Regions from separate parts of the Paenibacillus sp. UNC496MF genome, predicted to be linked through region 3. Evidence: riboswitches for the same ligand, from Rfam matches in the RefSeq annotation. Region 3 holds a riboswitch; each other region holds the start of a gene.
What was found. Region 3 has a riboswitch for cyclic di-AMP ahead of BMZ79_RS31300 (hypothetical protein). Riboswitches for the same ligand answer to the same signal wherever they lie in the genome.
Positions count from the first base shown of each region.

Region 1 (7,754 bases), on a different contig from region 3:
TCGTCCGGCAGGAAGCCCAGCGTGCCGCGGTTCGCGACGTTCAGCGTCTGGATGTCGTTCGTGCCGTTATGGAGCGACTTCATCAGGTTGACGGCCGCCTCGGAATAGAACGCGCCGCCGCGCTGCTCCAGCTGCTTCGGCTTCTCGGCGAGGTTTGGGTCGGCGTACAGCCGGAACAGTTCGTCCTCGACGCGCTTGACGACCGCGGCGCGGTTGCCGTCGCGGCGGAACGCCTCCTGCTGCTCCGCGAGCATTTCGTCCGTCATGTAGAAATACTTCAAATAATACGACGGCAGCCCGCCCAGCGAGCGGATGAACCGCGGATTCCAGCCGGTCGACGGGACGTTCTTGCCGGTGAAGCCTTCGGTCTGCCCGAGCAGCTCCGGCAGCTTGTCGTCGCCGTTCACGTCGACGCGCGTCACCCAGTGCAGGTGATTGAGGCCGACGAACTCGGTATCGATCGCGGACGGCTCCGTCCCGTATGTTTTCGACAGCCACTTCGTCAGGCCGATCGGGGCGTTGCACAGGCCGATGCTGCGCACGCGCGAATGGCGCTGGATCGCTTCGGTCACCATGCCCGCGGGGTTGGTGAAATTCAGCAGCCACGCGTTCGGCGCCAGTTCTTCCATGTCCCGGCAAATGTCCAGCAGCACGGGAATGGTCCGGAGCGCCTTCAGCATGCCGCCGGGGCCGGTCGTTTCCTGGCCGATGACGCCGTACTTCAGCGGGATCGTCTCGTCGCGGCCGCGCGCCTCGAGCATGCCGACGCGCATCTGCGTGCTGACGAAATCCGCGTCCTTGACCGCGGCCCGGCGGTCGGTGGTCAGATGGACCTCGATCGGGAGCCCCGAGCGTTCCACCATGCGCTTGGCCAGGGCGCCGACGATGTTCAGCTTATGCAGGCCGGCGTCGATGTCGACGAGCCAGAGTTCCCGGACGGGCAGCTCGGCATGGAACCGGATGAACCCTTCGACCAGCTCGGGGGTGTACGAGGAGCCGCCCCCGATGACGGCGATTTTCAACCCTTGTTTCTTCATGTACGGTCACTCCTATCCAATCTTGTGTGCGTAAAGGCGCTAGCGGGAAGGGCGGTCAAATAGCGATCTCGTCGAATTGGCCCAAGGCGCGCATGCGCGCGTAGACGTCCTCCGATATCGTCCGGCCGTCCGCTTCCATCGCCGACCAGACGGCGCCGAATACGGGATCGACCGTCAGCTTGACGACCGTGGCACCGGGGGCGACGGCGCGCACCGCGGTCTCGATCGGGCCGCGGATCCAGCCGCCGCGGTCGCCGCGGGTCACGAGGCTGCCGGCGAGCACGACGTCGAACGCGTCCCGCTCCATGCCGAGCCGCCGGGCGACGGCCGCGGCGGACCGGCCGAGCTCCTCGCCCTGCGTCCGCAGAATCGCGAGCGCCGTCTCGTCGCCGGCTTCCGCCGCGTCGAACAGCAGCTTGGCCGCGTCGACCGGTACCCGCTTGTCGTGGTCCAGGAAGTCGTGGAACATCGTCTCCACGTCGGGGTACCCCAGCAGCGCGAGCAGCGGCTCCGTCAGGCGCGTCGGCCGCTCGCGGCCGTCCCAGGCCCGGACGACCGAGCGGAACACTTCGACGCTGAGCGAGCCGCCGCCGCCGAAGTCGCCGTGCATGTAGGCGAAGCCGCCGACCTGAAGATGCTCGCCCTGCTTGTTGCGTCCCGCGCAGTTCGTGCCGGTGCCGCAAATGACGGCGATGCCGTACGGCCGGTCGGTACCGGCGCGAAGGCCGATGATCGTGTCGCATTCGATGGAATGGCGCGGGAGGCCGACGGCGGCCACCATGGGCCGCAGCACGCGGTAGTCCGCTTCCCGGTCCGCGCCGGCGAGACCGAAGTAGGCGTGGCGCACGTCGTCCTTCGCGACGCCCGCCTGCCGCAGCGCTTCCTCGGCCGCCTCCCGGATGCTGCGCGCCGCGCCGGCGGCGTCGATCTGATGGTTGCCGTTGCCGCTCCGGCCTTTGCCGAGCGGACGGCCGTGCTCGTCGGTCAGCAGCGCGTGCGTCTTGGTTCCGCCGCCGTCAATGCCGAGATAATACGTCATGGCGATTGCTCCTTATCGGGTAGAGTGGAATTCGCGGCAGAGGGGGCCGTCGTCTCGCGGCGGAGCAGCTCCGCCGCGAGGCGTCCGCCGCCGGTCCGCTTCGGCGCGCCGTCGATCCGCTTCAAGAGAAGCGAGACGGCTTCGGCCGCCATCCGTTCGGTCGGCTGCCGGACGGTCGTCAGGCACGGCCGCAGCATGGTCGCGATCCGCTGGTCGTCGAAGCCGACGACGGACACGTCCTCCGGCACGCGCAGGCCGGCCCGCTGCAGCGCGTTGATGACGCCCGCGGCGATGTGGTCGTCGCCGGCGAACACCGCGCCCGGCAGCTTGCCCGACGCGGCCCAGCGGCTCGCTTGCGCGTAGCCGAACGCCGCGGAATAGTCCCCGGCGGCCAGCTCGAACGGCTCGAGCCCGGCTTCCCGCAGCGCCTGCAGGAAGCCGCCGCGCCGTTCCCGCGTGCTGCGGTACGGCTCGCTGCCGCTCAGATGCGCGATCGCCGTATGGCCGAGCGCGATCAGATGCATCGCCGCGGCGTAGCCGCCCGCGAAATTATCGACGTTGACGGCGAACGCGTCGTGCTCCGCCAGCTGGTTGTCGATCAGCACGAACGGGATGCTGCGGCGGTTCATTTCGTCGATGTAGGGCGATTCCGCGAGCGGCGAGAGCAGCACGATCCCGTCGACGCGGTCCTCCTGCAGGAGGTAATGGATATCGCCCGGGCCGGGGCTCGCGTAGACCGAGACGGCGAGGAAATACCCGCTGTCCGCCAGGATGCGGTTCATCTCGCCCGCGATCGCGTCGAAGAACGAATCCTGCAGCGTGGGCAAAATCAGCCCGACGACGCCGGTCTTGCCCCGCGCCAGGCTGCGCGCCGCGGCGTTCGGCCGGTAATCCAGCGCCTTCATCGCCGCGAGCACCTTCTGCCGGTTCGCCTCGCGCACCGATTCCGCGCCGTTCAGTACGCGGGAGACGGTGACGACGGACAGGCCGGCTTTTTTGGCGACGTCGAAAATGCTGACTTTCATGCGGCCTGCGTCAGCTCCCTTCAATAATGGTCGGATGTATAAAGTTTAAGCGCTTTAACTTTCGGGGTATAAAATAAACCAGCCCAACGCGGCGCGCGATGCGGCAAATCTCTTTACGGCATTAAAAGTTTAAGCGTTTTAACTTTTGGGTTATGCATTCATTGTAGCGAAGAAGGCAGGGATGCGCAATCGCGAATTTCGGGGGCTGAACCCCATCCTCAACGCCTGTCGCAGTTCCTCCTAATGAACGATTGAAATCGTCGAAAATCCCGGCTACACTCATCGTATTGATGGGCAAAGGATGCGATGCAGCGTATATAACGCGATTGAACGCAGGGCTGCCGGCGCGGCGTTAATCGGAAGTCACGATTCATCATTGCCGGAAGCGGATGCAGGCGCGTCATGTCCGCGCGAGCTTCCGGCTTACCCTTACGCCAACGGAAGCCTTAATCGACAATGAGCGACTATCGCAATCAATGGGAAGCTTTCTTCGACGCGCATGCCCCGCATTATATGGAAAACGGATTTACGGCGAACACCGAGGCGGAGGTGGCCTTCATCGTCGAGCAGCTGCGGCTGAAACCGGGCGACGCCGTCCTCGACGTCGGCTGCGGCACGGGCCGGCACGCGATCGGGCTGGCGCTGCGCGGCTGCGCGGTCACGGGCATGGACCTGTCGGCGGGCATGCTGGCGGAAGCCCGGAAGGCGGCGGACGCGGCCGGCGCCGACGTCGAATGGATCCGCTGCGACGCGACCGCGTTCGTGCCGGCGAAGGCTTACGACGCGGTCGTCTGCCTGTGCGAAGGCGCGTTCGGCCTGATCGGCCGGGACGAGGATCCGGCGGCGCACGACATGGCCATTCTCCGCGGCGTCGCGGCCGCGCTGAAGCCGGGCGGCGGGTTCATCCTGACGACCTTGAACGCCTACGCCAAGCTGCGTTCGCTGACGCAAGGAGACGTGGCGTCGGGCCGCTTCGATCCCGTCACGATGCTGGAGCACTACGTGGAGGAGCTCGATCTGCCCGAAGGCAAGCGGCGGGTGGAGATCAAGGAACGCCGCTACCTGCCGGCGGAGCTGACGCGCATGTTCGCGGAGGCGGGCCTCGCGGCCGAGCATGTCTGGGGCGGCACGGCGGGCCGGTGGAACCGCGGCCCGATCGGGCTGGACGAGGTCGAAGTGATGCTCGTCGCGAAGCGAACGTGACGCATACGGGACTGCCGCGCGGGCGGCGGTCCCGTTTTCCGTCGGCCGTCGGTCGCGCGGACGCGCGGGGCGCGCGGCAGGCCGGATTTTTGCAAGAGCCGCGTCCGTAATGGTATGGTGTAAGTAGCAATCCTAGGAGGATACTCATGGCGAAGGTAAAGAAGAGAAACAAGCAAATGGCCAATCTTTCGCTCGGCGCGATGGCCGCGGGCTTCGCGGCGACGCTGCCGTTCCGCGGCGGCGGGCTCGGGCTGCTTCACGCGGGCTTCGAGGCCGGCGTCATCGGCGGGCTGGCGGACTGGTTCGCCGTGACCGCGCTGTTCCGCCATCCGCTCGGCATTCCGATTCCGCACACGGCCCTGCTGCCCCGCAACCGGAAGAAGATGTCCGACGGCATCGTGCGCGTCCTCGAAGAGCGGCTGCTGGCGAAGGAAAGCATGCTCGAGAAGCTGCATCAGGTCGAGCTGGCCGAACAGCTCCTGCCGGTCGTGCGCGGCGCCCTGCGCTCGGCGGTCGCCAGCGAACGGCTGCCGCTGCTGCTGGCGGACGTGCTGCGGAGCGTGGACGCGGATCGGATCGTGCCGCTGCTGTCCGGCGAGATCGAAGCCGCGGTGCGGCGGATCGACCTGGAGGCGGCGCTGCGCGGCTTCATCCGCAAGGCCGAGGAGGACGGGACGGACGAGCGGATGCTCGATCTGCTGCTGGAGCGCGCCGAGACCTGGGTCGCCACGGAGGGCATGCAGCGCGAGCTGGGCAGCGCGGTGATGACGCTGATCAAGGGGCTCAACCTCGGCGGCTTGATGTCGTTCGCCGTGAACGCGTTCATCGGCTACCTCGAGGAAGACAAGCTCGGGGCGATGCTCCAGCAGTTCGCGCTCTCCAAGCTCGCCGAGCTGAAGCTTCCGGGGACGGAGCGCCGCCGGATCGTCATGAGCAAGCTGCGCGAAGCGCTGGATACGCTCGTGACGCGGCTTGCGGAGTCCGGCCGGCTGGACCTGATGCGCGAAGAGCTGCTGCAGGCGTTCGACGTCGAGAGCGAACTGCGCAAACTGTTCGAGCGCCTGCGGGAGAAAGGACTCGAATTCTTGCGCGCGCCGGATTTCGGCGAGAAGGCGTGGCCGGCCGTCGAGGGGATTATCGACCGGATCGAAGCGAACGAAGGGCTGGTGCGGGACGCCGAGCATTGGCTGAAGAAGCAAGCCGCGGCGTTGATCGAACGCAACCACGCCCGGATCGGTTCGTTCGTGAAGGAGAATCTGGACCGGCTCGACAACGACCAGCTCGTCGAGCTGATCGAGGACAAGGTCGGACAAGACCTGCAATGGATCCGCGTCAACGGCGCGCTCTGCGGCTTCCTGATCGGCCTCGCGCTGCGGGGCATCGAGATGGCGACCGGGAACGTCTGATTCCCGGGCCGCCCCCGCGGCGGGCCGGGGGCCGGACCGGGCGAGCGTTCCGAAGCCCGGCCGCAGGCAGCTCCTGGCAATCGCGGTAATTACGGAAACAGGCCATAAAGTGAGGTAGCGCGAGATTTCTGAAGCTCGTTGCCTTTGTAAGCGTTATATTTGCTCTCGTTGCACGCACAGCGGGATGGAGTGCGCACGGGATTCCTTTACAAACGGCAGGCTCTGGCGTAACATGAGTCATGCTTAACAACGTAATCGACAACGCTGAATTTCCGAACAGGAAAACGGGGGAACCAACGGCATGTCAAGTCCTTCCGAAGCCGCGCGCTTCAAGGCTTGCCATCAGGGGTGAATCGCGGGCGGAGGCGCATGGCCTCGCGTCCCGGGTAGGGCGGCTCTCATGTCCGAATCCGACAGCTAACCTCGTAAGCGACCGAGAGAGGCGACGAATGTGCGTGCGAACAGCCACTTTGGATATAGTGTGCCTAGAAGCCGCGAGAAGCGTTCTCTGAATTGGAGGCCGTCTTTCGCTGGCTTCTTTTTTGATGTCCGTTTTCGTGTCGAGCATAAGATTCCAGGCAACATGCAAATTTATAGGTATAGGCATGAAAGGGGTACAACGTTATGGCCGGCTACCGGCGACAAACTCCGGAGGAACTGCTGTTATCCATCTCCAAAATCCACCGCGGGCGTCTGAAAATTTACGTGGGCGCCGTCAGCGGCTCGGGCAAAACCTACCATATGCTGCGCGAAGGCCAGGCGCTCAAGCAGCAGGGCATCGACGTGGCCGTCTGCGCCGTGTCGACGATGCGTCGCCCGGAAACCGTGGAGCAGCTGGCGGATTTGGAGCGCATTCCGAGCATCCGCTGGATGAAGGGCGACGTCGAGAAGAAGGACCTGAACCTGGATGCGATCGTCGAGCGCAACCCGGAGGTGCTTCTCGTCGATTCGCTGGCGCACGAGAACCGGCCCGGCGCCAAGTTCCCGACGCGCCGCGAGGATATCCGGTTCCTGCTGAGCCGCGGCATCAGCGTCATCACGACCGTCAACGTCTACGAGCTGGAGGGCGTGAAGGAGCAGGCGCAGAAGCTGACCGGCATCGCGCCGGAATGCACGGTGCCCGCGGATCTGCTGGAGATCGCCGACGAGGTGCGGCTGATCGACGTATCGCCCGAGACGATCCTGAACCGGCTGAGCGAGGGCCGGCTGAACAACGTCAAGGACCCCGAGCTGCTGAAGCGCGGCAACGTCGGCAAGCTGCGCGAGCTGGCGCTTCGCCTCATGGCGGAGGGCGTGAACGAGTCGTTGGAGAAATACCGCGAGGAGCAAGGGTTCATCGGACCGTCCGGGGCGTCCGAGCGGATATTGGTCGCGGCGCAGTACCACGTCAACGGGTCGATCTACATCCGCCGCGGGCAGCAGATCGCGAAGCGGCTCGGCGGAGACCTGCAGGTCGTCGTCTTCACGGACGCCTCGCAGGAGCCGACGAAGGAACGGGAAGCGTTCAAGAAATCGATTTTGAAACTCGTCGAGAAGGTCGGCGCGGGCTTCCGGGAAATCGCGATTACGAGCCGGAAGCAAGTGCCGCGCGCGCTGATCCGCTACGCCATGCTCATCAACGCGACGCGGATCGTCATGGGCCATTCGAAGCAGACCCGCACGGAGGAGCTCCGGCAGGGCTCCATCGCCCGCAGTCTGCTGAAGCACGTCCGCAACATCGACGTCTTCTTCATGGCCGACCGCGCGGAGCACGAGGGCGAACGGGTGCTGCCGACGAAGCGGGCCGTGCCGAAGCCGCCGTCCGAGCCGTACCGGCGCTTGAGCGAGCAGGAGGTCGAGAAGAAGATCGAGCGCATCCGCCGCGGCCGGTTCAAGGTGTACATCGGCGCCGCGCCGGGAGCGGGCAAGACGTACATGATGCTGCGCGAGGGCAACGACCTGCTCCGCAAGGACATCGACGTCGTCATCGGCTTCGCGGAGACGCACGGCAGGCCGGACACGGAAGCCCAGATCGGCAAGCTCGCCGCGATGCCGCGCCTGAAGG
Region 1 is NZ_FORE01000006.1:405,351-413,104, reverse strand. It holds gene BMZ79_RS10415 (6-phospho-beta-glucosidase) at 1-1,037, opposite strand, end outside; gene BMZ79_RS10410 (N-acetylglucosamine kinase) at 1,093-2,076, opposite strand; gene BMZ79_RS10405 (LacI family DNA-binding transcriptional regulator) at 2,073-3,101, opposite strand; gene BMZ79_RS10400 (class I SAM-dependent methyltransferase) at 3,558-4,304, shown strand; gene BMZ79_RS10395 (DUF445 domain-containing protein) at 4,451-5,710, shown strand; cyclic di-AMP (ydaO/yuaA leader) riboswitch at 5,963-6,157, shown strand; gene BMZ79_RS10390 (histidine kinase) at 6,335-7,754, shown strand, end outside.
Region 1: linked by a shared signal. The riboswitch ahead of BMZ79_RS10390 (histidine kinase) and the one ahead of BMZ79_RS31300 (hypothetical protein) in region 3 are both predicted to bind cyclic di-AMP.

Region 2 (7,754 bases), on a different contig from region 3:
ACGCGGCGCCGAGCCGCTTGCAGGCGTCCAGCTCGGCCCGGGCAGCCGTCCGACTTCACCGTCTCCTGCAGCACCCGCGCGCCGCGGTTCTCCAGCCGCTCCTGCAGGATGTCGCCGGCGACGGCGAAGTAGCGGTACGACGAGTCGCCGCAGCCGAACACCGCCGCGCGCTTGCCGGACAGGTCCATCTCGCCCAAATCGTCGTACAGATCCAGAAATTCGTCCGGCAGATCGCCGTCTCCCCACGTGTAAACCCCGAACAGCAAATTAGCGTAGACGTCCAAGTCGGCCTTGGTCGCGTCGAACCTTCCTTGACCTCCACCGCGACGAAATGCTCCAGCAGCCCTTCGACCACGCTGTCCGCCATGTCGCGCGTGTTGCCGGTCATGCTCGCGTAGACGAGCAATGCTTTCGGTTCCAATTCCTTCACTCCTTCAAGCAGCCGGTGCCCGCTTTAATTGATACTGATAATCATTATCATTATATTGAGAATGATTGTCTATTATGTTTTGTACGACGCCGGCTTCCCCTTCGCCCTCCCTCGCGGCGCACGACAAAACACGCGTCCCGCCGTCCGGCGAAACGCGTTCTCCATCCATCCTACCTCCGTCGTACGCGGCTCCTAGACGTTCAGCGCGTCCTTGAGCTTATCCGGCGAACGGTCCCACCATTCGGGGTTATGCGCCACGAGCAGGCCTTTCAGCGCCCGCTTCTCTTCCGCGCCCAGCTCGTCGAGCATGAACCGGCGCTTGATGGCGTAATCGAGGTTGTTCACGTGCTGCGCGAGAATCTTCCACCCTCTGCGCGCCTCCGAATCGATCAGCATCGGGCATGCCGTCGCGCCCGCGTAATGGGCGCCTTCCTCGCCCCGCTCCACCGCGACCCAGACGATCCAACACGGGCGGCCGTTCGGGACGTCCTCCTTGTTCGTGCCGAACTTGATGCCCCGCTCGATCTTGCTCTTCGCGTGCATCGCGCCCACGTCGATGTACGCCTCGCCGTTATCGATCATGACGCAGGCGACGTCGCTGAGGTCGATCGTCCCCGCGCCGAAGCCCTTATGTTCCTTATTGCTCACCACGTTCAGCGAAAGAGACTTCTTCTCCTTCTTCTCCGGCGGCTGCTGTCCGTTGTTTTGTTCGCTCACGCGCTCCGTTCAACTCCCGTCCCAAGCCTTGTACAAAGCCTTGAATTCCGCGTCCGGCGCGGTTTCCCGGCCAGTCCGCACTTTAATTCCATTTTAGCTAATAATCCCGGAAAAGCAAACATATACATGCCTTAGATGCTTGTCAACGGGAGGGAGTCTTAGAATGAAGCCACGCCTCGCCACACGTTTACTGCTCTTTGCCCTCGCCGCCGCGCTGATCGGCGTAACGGCGCGGGAAGGGTTCGGACATGCCTGGATTTCGCAATATACGTACGCCTCCGCCCCCGCGAAGGACGCGCCCAAGCCGGCCGCGCCTCCGGCGACGCAGCAGCCGGACAGCGTCATGCAGCCGAAGCCCGTCGCGCTCAGCAAGCGCGTCGCGGAATACCACATCGACGTGTCGCTGCAGACGGATACGCACCTGCTGCAGGGCGCGCAGACCGTCACGTGGACAAACCCCGGCAGGCAGCAGGTGTCCGAGCTCTACTTTCACCTCTATCCCAACGCCTTCCGCTCCAAGGAGACGACGTTCATGCGCGAATCCGGCGGCCAGCTGCGGGAGGACAAGGCCACCTCGGACAGCACGGGCTACATGAACCTGCTGACGCTGGAGACGACGGAAGGGTACAGCCTGCTCCCCCGCCTGCACTTCGTGCAGCCCGACGACGGCAACCCGAACGATCTGACGCTGGCCAAGCTCAAGCTCCCGAATCCCGTGGCCCCCGGCAAAAGCGTGACGCTGCGCATGAAGTTCGAGGTGAAGCTGCCCGAGGTGTTCGCGCGCATGGGCTACTCCGGCGATTTCGTCATGGCGGGCCAATGGTTCCCGAAGCTGGCCGTCTACGAGACCGCGGGCACGCGGGGCCGGGCCACGGAGGGCTGGAACGCGCACCAGTACCACGGCAACTCCGAGTTTTACAGCGACTTCGGCATTTACAGCGTAAAAATCAACGTGCCCTCGTCCTACAAGGTCGCCGCCACCGGCTTCCAGGCGAAAGCGTCCGTCGTCCAGGACGGCCGCAAGACGTACCAATTCTACGCCGACGACGTGCATGACTTCGGCTGGTCCGCCTCCCCCGACTTCGTCTATTCGGAGGAGCCGTACTCCACCGAAGGCGTGCCCGGCGTGCGCATCAAGCTGTACCTCGATCCGCTGCACGCCAAGTACAAGGACCGCTACCTGCACGCGGCCAAATCCGCGCTCGCCAAGTACGCGCAGTGGTACGGCGCCTATCCGTACACGACGCTCTCCATCGTCGTCCCGCCCAAGGGCGGCAACGGCGCGGGCGGCATGGAATACCCGACGCTCGTCACGGCGTTCTCGGCGGAGAACGACAATCCCGGGTACGACCTCGAGCGGACCGTCGTGCACGAGATCGGCCACCAATACTGGTACGGCATGGTCGCCTCCAACGAGTTCGAGGAAGCGTGGCTCGACGAAGGCTTCACCTCCTACGCGGAGGACAAGGTCATGGAAAGCGAATACGGCGTGGCGCCGAACCTGCCCGTGGAAGCCAGCTACATGACCGATCCCGCGCCGCTGAAGCAGCTGTCCTGGTCGTACCACGACAACAACCACTACGCCGAGAACGTCTACATCCGCGCCAAGCTCGTGCTCGTCGGCATCGAGAAGCAGGTCGGCGACGCGACGATGCGCAAGATCATGCGGACGTACTTCCAGAAGTACAAGTTCAAGCACCCGTCCACCGCCGACTTCCAGCGGGTCGTGGAATCGGTGACGAAGACCAAGTGGAACGACTACTTCAGCCATTTCGTGTACGGGGACGCGATGTCCGATTATGCGGTCGCCGGCATCCGCGTCACGCCGGTCAAGCAGGACGGGAAGACGGCGTACGAGAACGTCGTGCTCATCAAGAAGACCGGCGGCTCGAACGGCCCGGTGACGGTCGTGCTCCATTTCGCCGACGGCACGGTCATGCCCAAGGTATGGGACGGCCAGGAAGCCAGCGTCCAGTACAAGATCGTCCATGGCGCCAAGCTGCTCTGGGCCGCGGTCGATCCGCAGAACGACAACGTGCTCGACAACAAGCACATCAATAATTTCATGAAGGCCGACCTCGACGAGAAAACGCGCACGCGCTGGAGCGTCGGACTCTCGAAGCTGGCCGAGACGCTCTTCGCTTCGCTCGCCTGGTAACGCCCGCCGCGATTAATGAAGGAGGTGATTGACGGATGAAGACGCATATCAAGCAAGGCTGGAAGCTGACGACGAAGCACATCTACATCATTATCCTGCTGTTCCTCTACGAACTGCTATGGGGCTTCTTCCTCTACCGGACGATCGAGGGCATCGCGGTGCCGCTGCTCAAGCGGTTTCCCGATTCGTACGCGGCCAGCAGCAGCGCCATCTCGCTGTTCCTGACGGAATCGCAGTTCCAGCTCATGAAGACGGACGCGTTCCGGCCTTACGCCCTGCTCTTCTGCGGGCTGCTGGCCGGACGGATCGTCATTACGCCGTTCCTGAACGCCGGCCTGTTCCACTCCCTGTACCGCGCGAGCGACGAGCAAGGAACCAAGTTCCTGAGCGGCATTCGCAAAGCCTGGAAGCCGGTCGCCCTGCTCTACCTGGCCGAGACGACGCTGACGCTCGCGCCGGCCGCCTGGCTCCTGCCCAAGGCGCTCGACCTGCTGCTGACGAGCGGCACGCTGACGGAATTCGCGAAGCAGGCCGGGCCGTGGGCCGGCGCGTGGCTGCTCTGGGCGGTGCTGCTCCACTTGCTCTTCCTCGCGATGCAGTTCGGTTCCGTTGCCGGAAGCGGCTCCATGCGAGGCCTCTGGCAATGCCTCGCGAACTTCCTGCCCTTCGCCGGCGTGTCGCTCGCGATGTGGGGCATCGGCGCGCTCGTCAGCGTGACGGTCGCCTCCGTGTCGATGCTGTGGGCCGGGCTGCTCGCGCTGGTGCTTCACCAAGGCTATCAGCTGATTCGCACGGTCATGAAGGTGTGGACGGCGGCCTCCCAGTTCGACGTCTGGCAGTCCAAGCAGCCGTAAGGCCGAAGCGGGCGGATCTCCCCGCCTGCCCCTCGGCGCCGCCCCGCGGCAGCCGCGTCCGAATCTTCGCGAATCGCATCGCCTAGGACTTTCGTTCCGCCCCGTACGCCCCGCGACGGGGCTTTTCGACGTCTGCCGAAGGCGGCGAAGGGACGGGCCCCGCACGGTCCGGACGTTTTTCCGACAACGCCGAATAAACGCGTTCTCCGATCGCGAAAACGGCGCTATTATACGAAAATGAGAGACAAAAGGTTGCATTCTAATAATTTTAATGTGTGAACAAAGGATGAACCTGGAAGGAGAAGCGACAAAATGATCGAATATTTAGCCGTGAGAAATGAAAAATTTGCCGAATTCCCTTGCAAGAGGGAAACGGGGGAACCATTCTGGGTGAATTGATCCCGACAGCCGGTCTGCCGAAGACCGTCTGCCAGAGGCGATCATAGGGAGCCTTCAACCGAACCCCACAGCTAACCTCGTAGGCCCCGGAAGGAGTTTCCCGTTTTGAAGAAGTTTTCCGCGCTAGTGATCGGAATCGCGATGCTGTTCATCTTCCAGACCGGAAGCGTGTTCGCGCAGTCGAAAATGGACGGCGTCATCGGCGATCTGATCGGAACACCCTATGTTTACTCCGGCACGACTACGAAAGGGTTCGACTGCTCCGGATTCACGATGTACGTGTTCAAGAAACTCGGCGTCGAAATCCCGCACGCGTCCCGTTCGCAGGCCACGCTGGGCAAGAAAATCGCCAAGGACGATCTGATTCCGGGAGATCTCGTATTCTTCAATACGACGGGCAACGGCATCTCGCACGTGGGCATCTACGTCGGCGACGGCAAGTTCGCGCACGCGTCCACCAGCAGAGGCGTCGCGATCAACGGACTGAGCGAATCCTATTACTCGAAGCGCTACGTAACGGCGCGCCGCGTAATGAACCAGTCCACGTTCGAGAAATACGCGAACGATCCTTCCGACGAGCCGGGCGATAACGACGATTGATCCGAGCAAGACGTACGCATAATGCCGGCGCGGCGGTCCGACCGCCCCGCAAAGGCATTGCAAGCAAAGCCGCAGCTGCTTCTCTTCCCGAGACAAGCAGCCGCGGCTTTGTTTGTTTTGGCCGAACGCGCGCGGTTACGCCCGTTCGTAGCGGACCCACCAAAAGGTCGGGCCGACCTCGACGTTCAGCGCCTTGGCATGCGGCCCGAACAAGTCCGCCAGCTCCGCGGGCGTCTCGCAGCCCTCGCCCCGGCGGTCGGCCAGCACGGCGGTCGCCCCGGCCTCGAGCCGTTCGTGCCAGACCCGCAGAAACGCGGCGCGTCCCTCCGCCGTCAGCTCCCCGAGGCAGAAGCAGGCCAGCCCCGCCTGGAACGTCTCTTCCACCGCGCCCAGCTCCTCCCGCCTGATCGCGACCGATACCGGCGTCGTCAGCCGCGGCGTCCGCGGCCCCGCGACGCGCAGCACGCGCCGGCCCGCGAGCGTATGCTCCACCGCATACTCCAGCCGCCGCCATTCCATGAACCGCCGCTCCAAGCTGTCCCGCCATTTCGCCATTCCGGTCCCTCCCGCCGCCGATGCCCCGAAGCCGCTTGCCGTAAGTCCATATGTATGCGCGCAGGGCTTGTCGATTGACCTGCCGTTCTAGTTCCAACGATTCAATTATTTAAATTGTTAAATAATTTTGAATAATCTTTATTGACTTTTCCAGCCCCTTATTTAATTGTAAATAATAGGTTTCCCGCGTTTACAAGACTTATAGAATCGCATTTCATACCTCAAGCTTGGAAAGGGCGTGCATGTTCATTGCGAAACCGTAACGCAATCCGGAAACTGCTCACGATCTCCCTGGCGGCGGCGTTGACCGCGGGGATGAGTCTCCCCTATCCTGCCAGCGCTTCCGGCACAAGCACAACCGCCATTACCCTCGCGGGCGCGATACCGAAACACCCGTCCTCGCCGATCCGCGGGTACGTCTCCCCCCGCATCGACACCGCCTCCGCCGCCCAAACGCGCGTCATCGTGACGCTCTCGGGCGAGCCCGGCGCCGTCGGCAGCTTCGCCAGCGCGAACGGCATCGCGACGCTGACCGAAGAATCCGCGCGGAAAGCCGCCGACAGCCAACAGGCGTCGTTCATCCAAGCGGCGCGGACCACCGGCCTCGACATGACCGTCAACCATCAATACAACACCGTGCTGAACGGCCTCGAGGTTACGATCGCGGCCAACGAGATCCCGGCGCTGGCCGCGCTGCCCGGCGTCACGTCCGTGTTCGAGAACCGCACCTATTACAGCGTGCCGGACGTCGCGCCGGTCGGCGATCCGACCAAGCCGCTCTACTACGACAACCTGCCGCTGGAGCAGATCGGGGCGGACAAGGCGTGGGCGGAAGGCTACACGGGCGCGGGACTGAAGGTCGGCGTCATCGATACCGGCATCGACTACGCGCATCCCGATTTGGCCGGCGCCTATAAAGGCGGGTACGACGCCTACTTCGACGACGACGACCCGTACGAGGAAATCCCGAACCCGGCCGTAAAAAATCTCGGCACCAGCCACGGCACGCACGTCTCCGGCACGATCGCCGGCAGGGCGAGCAGCGCGAACGCGGAATACGCGCAGAAGGGCGTCGCCTACGGCGCCGACCTCCATATGTACAAGGTGCTCGGCTTCGATATCGACTCCGGCCGTTCCAGCGGTTCGTCCGCGCAGGTCATCGAAGGCATCGAACGGGCCGTCGAGGACGGCATGGACGTCATCAACCTGTCGCTCGGCTCGGACCTCGAGAAGGACGTGAACACGCCGGACGCCGCGGCCATCAACAACGCGGTGCTCGCGGGCGTCGTGGCGGTCATCGCCAACGGCAACGCCGGGCCGGCTTACTACACGATGGGTTCGCCGGCGAGCTCCCAGCTCGCCATCTCGGTCGGGGCGGCGACGACGGAATCGCCGTACTTCACCGGCACCGTCGCCAGCCCGTTCGACGACGGGCATCCGGTCGGCATCCAAGCGATGGGCTGGCGGACGGGACAGGAGGATTTGGCCGCCTACTTGGGCACGGAGCCGATCGGCGCGGTCTACGCGGGACTCGGCTACGACGCGGACTACGCCGGCAAGGACGCCGCGGACAAGGTCGTCCTCCTCTCCCGCGGCGACCTCGCGTTCGTCGACAAGATCGCCATCGCCAAGGCGCACGGCGCGAAAGCGGTCATCGTGTTCAACGGCATCAACGACGGGAAGGCGCCGAACCTGAGCGACGACATCAAGGACCGCAACGGCTTCATCAACGCCTTGCTCGGCGATTCCCCGGCGTTCATTCCGACCTTCGACATGGAAGGCGCTTACGGACGCAAGCTGGCCAAGCAGGTGCTGGCCCAGCCGGAAACGGCGCTTACTTTCGCGTTCGGCGCGTCCTTCGAGCGGGCCGTGGGCGCGGAGGGCGACCGGATCGCCGATTTCAGCTCCAAAGGCCCGAACTCCGACGCCGATTGGAGCATCAAGCCGGACGTCGTCGCGCCGGGCAACAATATTTTCTCGACGTGGCCGGCCTATGGCAAAGACAAGCCGGACGTCTCGTACCGGGACGCGTACAACCGCA
Region 2 is NZ_FORE01000018.1:34,651-42,404, forward strand. It holds gene BMZ79_RS28310 (flavodoxin domain-containing protein) at 1-284, opposite strand, end outside; gene BMZ79_RS28315 (YwhD family protein) at 623-1,147, opposite strand; gene BMZ79_RS28320 (M1 family metallopeptidase) at 1,311-3,305, shown strand; gene BMZ79_RS28325 (hypothetical protein) at 3,341-4,159, shown strand; cyclic di-AMP (ydaO/yuaA leader) riboswitch at 4,497-4,659, shown strand; gene BMZ79_RS28330 (C40 family peptidase) at 4,664-5,158, shown strand; gene BMZ79_RS28335 (hypothetical protein) at 5,294-5,713, opposite strand; gene BMZ79_RS28340 (S8 family serine peptidase) at 5,963-7,754, shown strand, end outside.
Region 2: linked by a shared signal. The riboswitch ahead of BMZ79_RS28330 (C40 family peptidase) and the one ahead of BMZ79_RS31300 (hypothetical protein) in region 3 are both predicted to bind cyclic di-AMP.

Region 3 (7,754 bases):
GCGCCGCGGGTAATGAGCAGCTGCTTGCCGATGGACACGACGGACAGCAGCTTCGTCGGGTCGGAATCGAGATCGATCATGTTGGCGGCTTCCTTCGCGGCCATCGTGCCGGAGTTCATCGCCAGGCCGACGTCGGCCTGCGCCAGCGCCGGGGCGTCGTTCGTGCCGTCGCCCGTCATCGCGACGAGCTTGCCTTCCTGCTGCTCCCGCTTGATGACGGCGATCTTGTCCTCCGGCTTCGCTTCCGCGATGAAGTCGTCGACGCCGGCTTCCAGCGCGATCGTCGCGGCCGTCAGCGGATTGTCGCCCGTGGCCATGATCGTCTTGATGCCCATGGCGCGCAGCTCCGCGAACCGCTCCTTGAGGCCCGGCTTGACGGTGTCCTTCAAGTAGATGACGCCGTAGATCCGGTCGCCGATCGCGACCGCGAGCGGCGTGCCGCCCGCCTTCGCGATGCGGTTCGAAATTTCTTCCAGGTCGCCGGGAATAGTGCCGCCCTGCGCCGCGATATACCGCTTGATCGCGTCCACGGCGCCCTTGCGGATCTTCGTGCCGTCCGGCAGGTCGAGGCCCGACATCCGGGTCTCGGCGGTGAACTCGATCGGTTCGGCTCGGCCGTATTCGGTCTCGGCGAACGACTCGCCGAGCTTCGTCGCCAGCTCGACGATGGACCGGCCTTCCGGCGTCTCGTCCTTGACGGACGCCTTCAGCGAGGCCAGCGTCATTTCCTTGGCGGTCGTGCCCTTCACGGGCAGGAATTCGGACGCCATCCGGTTGCCGTACGTGATCGTGCCGGTTTTGTCCAGAATGAGCGTATCGATGTCGCCGGCCGCCTCGACGGCTTTGCCGGACATCGCGAGCACGTTGAACTGCGTGACGCGGTCCATGCCGGCGATGCCGATCGCGGACAGCAGCCCGCCGATCGTCGTCGGGATCAAGCAGACGAGCAGCGCGATCAGCGTGGCGATGTCCAGCTTGACGTTCAAGTAATCCGCCATCGGCACCATCGTCAGGATGACGACCAGGAAGATCATCGTCAGGACGGCGAGCAGCGTCGTCAGCGCGATTTCGTTCGGCGTCTTCTGGCGCTTGGCGCCTTCGACGAGGGAGATCATCCGGTCGAGGAACGATTCGCCCGGATCCGTCATGACCTTCACAACGATGTAGTCGGACGCGACCCGCGTGCCGCCCGTGACGGACGAGAAGTCGCCGCCGGCTTCCTTGATGACCGGCGCGGATTCGCCCGTGATCGCCGATTCGTCGACGGAAGCGAGCCCTTCGATGATCTCGCCGTCGGTCGGAATGATCTCCCCGGCGTCGACGCGGACGATGTCGCCCTTGCGCAGCTGCGTCGAGGAGACCTGCTTCAGCGAGCCGTCCTTCCCGATCAGCTTTGCCATCGTGTCAGACTTAGTCTTGCGCAGCGTATCCGCCTGCGCCTTGCCCCGGCCTTCCGCCAGCGCTTCGGCGAAGTTGGCGAACAGCACGGTGAAGAGCAGGATGAAGAACACCGCGAGATTATAGCCCCGGCCCGCGCCGGACGATCCGAACAGATCCGGCTGGATGGACAGCAGCAGCGTGATGAGCGTGCCGACCTCCACGATGAACATGACCGGGTTCTTGATCATGACGGCGGGATTCAGCTTCTTGAACGCGTCCCCGACCGCAGGAAGGACGAGGTCCTTCGATAACGTTTTTTTGCTTGCAGCCATATAGATCCTCCCTTAATTGCATAACGGAAAGCGAGTGCTTGCGGTACGGCGGCGCAGCCGAATTACTTCGGCATGGCCAGATGCTCCGCGACCGGTCCGAGAGCGACCGCCGGGAAGAACGTGAGCGCGCCGATGACGAGAATGATCACGACGAGAATGCCCGAGAACAGCGCCGTGTTGGTGCGCAGCGTGCCGGTCGTGACCGGAATCACGCGCTTGACGGCCAGCGAGCCGGCGATCGCGAGCATCGCGATGATCGAGATGTACCGGCCGATCAGCATGACCACGCCGATGCCGATGTTGTAGAAGTCCGTATTGGCGGTCAGGCCGCCGAATGCGGAACCGTTATTGGCCGCGCCGGACGTGAAGGCGTAGAGCACTTCCGTCAGGCCGTGCATGCCGCCGTTCGCGATCGACGACTGCGCGTTCGGACTGAGGAACGCGATCGCCGTCGGCACGAGGATGATGACCGGATGGATCAGCAGCGCGATGCACGCCAGCTTGACTTCCTTGCCCTCGATCTTCTTGCCGAGGAATTCCGGCGTCCGGCCGACCATCAGGCCGCAAATGAAGACCGACAGGATCAGATACAATAACCCGTTGAGCAGCCCGACGCCTTTGCCGCCGAACACGTTGTTCAGCATCATTTCGGCCAGTGCCGTGAAGCCGCCGAGCGGCGTGAGCGATTCATGCATGTTGTTGACGCTGCCCGTCGTCGCCGCCGTCGTGACGGTCGTGAAGAGCGCCGATTCGGAGATGCCGAAGCGCACTTCCTTGCCTTCCATGTTGCCGTGAACGCCCATGGCGTCCAGCGCGCCGACGCCTTTATATTCCGAGACGAATACCGTCACCAGCATGACGAGGAAAATAAAGCCCATCGCCCCGAATACCGCCCAGCCCTGCTTCTTGTTGCGGATCATCAGGCCGAACCCGTAGACGAGCGCCGTCGGCAGCAGCATCATGCAGATGATGTGGATGAAGTTCGCGAGCGCCGTCGGATTCTCGAACGGATGCGCCGCGTTCGTGCCGAACCAGCCGCCGCCGTTCGTACCGATATGCTTGATCGATTCCAGCGAGGCGACGAGCCCGCGCGTGATCGTCTGGTCGCCGCCTTCGAGCGTGGTGGCGTGCACCGCGCCCAGCAGCGTCTGCGGCACGCCCTGGAACACCAGGAACAGCGCGACGAGGAAAGCGAGCGGCAGGAATATCCGCGTGATCGAGCGGATGATGTCGACGTAGAAGTTGCCGAGATTGTCCTGGCGGCCGATCAAGCCGCGGATGAAGGCGACCGCGATGGCGAAGCCGGTGGCCGCCGACGTGAACATCGGGAACGTAATCGCGATCATCTGCGATAAGTAGGACAACCCGTTCTCGCCGCTGTAGGACTGCCAGTTGGTATTGGTCATGAACGACACGGCCGTATTGAACGCTTGCCCGGCGGGCATGTTGCCGATGCCGTCGGGATTAAGGGGCAGATAGCTCTGCAGCCGCAGGACCAGATAAATCAACAGCAGCATGATGAAGTTGGAGAGGAGCACGGCGCCTACATAGGAGCGCCAGCCCATCGACTCGTTTTCCCGCACGCCCATGATTCGGTAGAGCAGCCGCTCGACCGGACCGAAGACACGGTCCAACCCGGTTCTCTCCTGCGAGAAGACCTTGACAAGATAAGTGCCGACCGGCTTCACCAAGAGCATGATGATGACCAGCGTGACGGCGACTTGAACGAATCCCATAGCCATAGCGATATTTCCTCCTCAATTAATGAAACGGCGATCCAAGGTTTAAAACTTCTCCGGCTTCACCAAGACGAAACCGAGATATACGATCAGGGCAATGGCGATAATCCCCATTACGACCATGGTTGACCCTCCTTCGCGTAGTGTGGGCCGCGTCCCGCGCCCGGCTTTTCCTCCGGTCCGCTTACGCGCCCGGGCGCCGCCGGCTCAGGCGCGTCCGCAAAATGCCCGGAACCCCCAAAAGAGTCCGAAGACGACCGCAGCCAAGAGCACCATCGTAAAATCGTTAACCATCCGTACACCCTCCTCCGCTACCTTTCCCTTGCCTACTGATACTTTCTTCCAAAGTAAACCTTTTTATGCTACTCCAGCAGAGAGCCGAGGCCGCCCGTCTGGACATGCAGGATATGGTCGGCGCCGAGCCCCTTGTAGATCAGCCGCCCGTGCGTGCGTCCCGTGACGACGTACACCGGCTGGTCCGTCCACTTTCGGATCATGCGCAAATACCTGCAGCACAGCGACAAGCTGCTCTCGAACAGGAACGCCTTCCCGACGGGGCGTTCCGGCCGCTCCCACGTGTCCGGATCGATCGTGTTCACCAAGAGGATCGACCCGACGCCGAGCTTGGCGAGCTGCTGCCGTTCGGCGACGCTGTTCGTGACGGCCATAAACGGCAGCCCCTTGACGAGCAGCTGCTTCATGAACTGCTCGCCGGCCTTGGTCATGGCCGACACGACGATCGCCGGCGCCGTCTGCTGCCCGGCCGTCTGCTGCGCGGTTGCTTCCCTTTCGTTCACGTCTTCATCCCTGCTCCCTTCTTTCGCACACCGTCATCTTAACGCCGTTCCCCATAAATTCGGGGTAAAGAGTGCGGGGCCGGGCGTAAAAAAAGCATAAAAATGACGACTGCCGCCTCTTTCGTTTCCTAAAAAATTACATATGCTTGCGCATGCTCGAAGCAGTACGCGTGGTCGTGCAGGCTGACGAACAGCGGCTCGTCCGGCTCGGCCGCGCGGCCCGCGGCCAGTTCGCGCAGCGCGTTCTCCGCCGCGAGCGACCGGACGTCGCCCCAGACGTCGTGCTTCAGGCTCGCCTCCAGCAAGCCTTCGCCGACGGTATGGTGCTTGAACCCTTGGAACGCGCACGCCCAGCGGATGAAATCTCCCTTGAGCGCGCACTCGCGAAAGACGCCGATCCCGAGCTCGCCCGTCGCCGAGCCGAGCATCAGGATCCCGCAGCAATCCTTGACCGTGGAATCCGGCAGCAGCAGCCTTGCCGACTCCCGGTCGAACCGGAAGCATTCGATCCGTTCGATCGTTACCTTGTCCATTCGTTCCCGCCTGTGCGTGGCTTCCGTTTGCACCGCTTGCATGTTCGTCACTCCTATAAATTGGTATAAAAAAGAAGCCGGAAGAAGAGATGTCTCTGCTCCCGGCTTCATGGGCAGCGCAAAGAAAAGCAACGCTTCGCGCGCGTTCGGCCTGGTCGTCTCTCTTGTCCGCTTGCGAGGTTAGCTGCCGGATTCGGGCCAGAGAATGCCCTACGCGCGCAAGCTGAGCCTGCCCGCGATTCACCCCGTGAAGCCGGTCCTGGCGACAGGCGGCTTCGATGGTTCCCCCGCTCCCTTGATGGGATTCAGCGTTCGGTTAAGTTGTGGTATTGATGCTTCTAATCGTAGTCCCGGCCGGGAAAATTGTAAAAAGCCGCCGCGCGCGCCATGACGCGGGCTGCGGCGAATTCGCGCGATGAAAACGCGCTCAATTCGTTCGTTTGCGGACGAACCCGCCAATTGCTCCGGAAAGCTTCCTTTTTCCGGCTTGGCGGCGGATGGAAGCGAACGCCGGACAGGCGGCGGGAACGCTGCCGGACGCGCCGCGCGTTGCGGACGCGCAATGCCGACTATGCGAATTGAAATGGAGGGCTTTATGGAGTAAAGTGGAACCATGGATTTCGTTTCCAGTTCCGCGAATACGGAATCCCGCGGCCCGCATTCCATCGCCCCTAATCCTTGATATCCGATGATGCATAAGGAGGAATTCACGATGACCACCGATACGGCGAAAACGCTGTTCGAACCTTTCCGCTCCCCGAAGCTGTCGCTCGACAACCGGATCGTCATGGCCCCGATGACCCGCGGCTTCTCGCCCGGCGGCGTCCCGGGCGACGACGTGGCCGCCTACTACCGGCGGCGCGCGGAGAACGGCGTCGGCCTGATCGTCACGGAAGGCACGCTGATCAACCATCCCGCGGCGGGCGCCAGCACGAAGTGGCCGCACTTCTACGGCGAGGAGGCCTTGAACGGCTGGGCCGGCGTCGTCCGGGCGGTCCACGAAGCCGGCGGCAAAATCGCGCCGCAGCTCTGGCATGTCGGCATGGCGCGCAAGGCGGGCACGGGCACGCATCCGGACGCGCCGTCCGTCGGCCCGTCCGGGCTGAACCTCGCCGGCGAACGGGCCGGCGAGCCGCTGACCGAGCGCGAAATCGCCGATCTGATCGCGGCGTACGCGCAGGCGGCCGGCGACGCGAAGCGGCTCGGCTTCGACGGCATCGAGCTGCACGGCGCCCACGGCTACCTGATCGACCAATTCTTCTGGGCCGTCACGAACGTCCGCACGGACGCGTACGGCGGCGACATGCTGAAGCGGACCCGCTTCGCCGCCGAGGTCATCGCCGCGTGCCGGCGCGCCGTCGGCCCGGACTTCCCGATCATGCTGCGGTACTCGCAGTGGAAGGACGGCGCGTACGACGCGAAGCTCGCGGCGACGCCGGATGAGCTGGCCCGCTTCCTGGAGCCGCTCGTCGACGCCGGCGCGGACCTGTTCCACTGCTCGACCCGCCGGTTCTGGGAGCCCGCGTTCGACGACGGCGCGGACCTCAACCTCGCCGGCTGGACGAAGAAGCTGACGGGCAAGCCGACCGTCACCGTCGGCTCCGTCGGGCTCGACCTGGAGTTCACCCGCTTCTTCAAGGAGCGCAAGGGCGCCGGCACGGCCGGCATCGAAGGGCTGCTCGAGCGGCTCGCGCGCGGCGAATTCGATCTCGTCGCCGTGGGGCGCGCGCTCTTGAACGACCCCGAATGGGCCGTCAAGATCCGCGAAGGGCGCGACGACGAGCTGCGCGCGTTCGAGCTGGAAGCGACGCAGCGCCTGTATTAACGCGAATCGGGCGCGCAGGATGCGCCAACGGAAAAAGGCTGTTCCCGCCCGGGCGGGAACAGCCTTTTATGCGCGTCGGTCCGCGTTCGGCCTCGCAAACGATCATGCGGATCGCGCGCGGCGGCGCGGCATTGGCGCGTACGCCTTCGCGCGTTCGCTATCCGTACGGCGCGAGCTCGACGAGATCGGGGCGAATACATGCGCTCGGAGCTGCGCCGAGAGACGAACTGCGCCTCCGGCCGCGCTTACTGCCGCGTGAACTTCTCCAGCATCTCGCCCGCCGTGGAGGCGACGTGCTCGAACGCCTCGTCGAGCTCCATCACGCTCTCCGCGTGATGACCCATGTCGCGCTTGATCCGGTCGATGTCCGCGCTGATCGCCTTCAGCCGCGCCTGCATCGCGCCGAGCTGCTCGCGGATGTCCCGGGAGGCGTCGCGGCTCTGGGCCGCCATCCGCCGGATCTCGCCGGCCACGACCGAGAAGCCTCTGCCGTATTCGCCGGCGTGCGCCGCTTCGATCGACGCGTTCAGCCCGAGCAGGTTGGACGTGTCCGCCAGCTCCTGCACGACGCCGATGATGGACTGGATGCCGTCGATGTCGCGGTTCAGCGCCTCCGACTTGTCCGCCAGCGCGCCCATCTCGCCGCTGATGGCCCCGAACGCCGCCGCGATGCCGTTCGACGTTGCCGCCATCTCCTGCACGGACGCCGCCAGGCTTTCCGAAGAACCGCGGATCGCGTCCAGCCTGTGGTTCAGCACGGCGGACGTCAGCACGCCGACGACCTCGCCCGCGAGCCGCAGCGGCACCGCGGTGCCGACGTAGGACACGCCGAACCGCTCCGGCCCGCGCTCCTCGCGGAACGTGCGGCCTTGCTCGAAGGCTTTCTCCGATATCGTCCCCGCCAGCGCCGAACGGGGCGTGCCGATCGGGACCTCCACGTCGATGCCCGAGGACCGGTAAGCCCGCACCCCCGTCTCGTCGATCAGAATCAGCGTCGCTTCTTCCGGAAACACGCTCAGCATCGTGTCCATCATGCCGGCGATCGCTTGCAAATAAGCTTCTTTGTCATGGGTCATGCTCGTTGTCCAGCTCCCTTGTATGTCCGCGCTCGGCAGAATGGTCATCCCCTCCTTATATCGGCAAAAGAA
Region 3 is NZ_FORE01000021.1:135,157-142,910, reverse strand. It holds gene kdpB (potassium-transporting ATPase subunit KdpB) at 1-1,712, opposite strand, end outside; gene kdpA (potassium-transporting ATPase subunit KdpA) at 1,775-3,448, opposite strand; gene BMZ79_RS35760 (potassium-transporting ATPase subunit F) at 3,497-3,565, opposite strand; gene BMZ79_RS31305 (hypothetical protein) at 3,814-4,248, opposite strand; gene BMZ79_RS31300 (hypothetical protein) at 4,377-4,823, opposite strand; cyclic di-AMP (ydaO/yuaA leader) riboswitch at 4,936-5,102, opposite strand; gene BMZ79_RS31290 (NADH:flavin oxidoreductase) at 5,494-6,606, shown strand; gene BMZ79_RS31285 (methyl-accepting chemotaxis protein) at 6,852-7,682, opposite strand.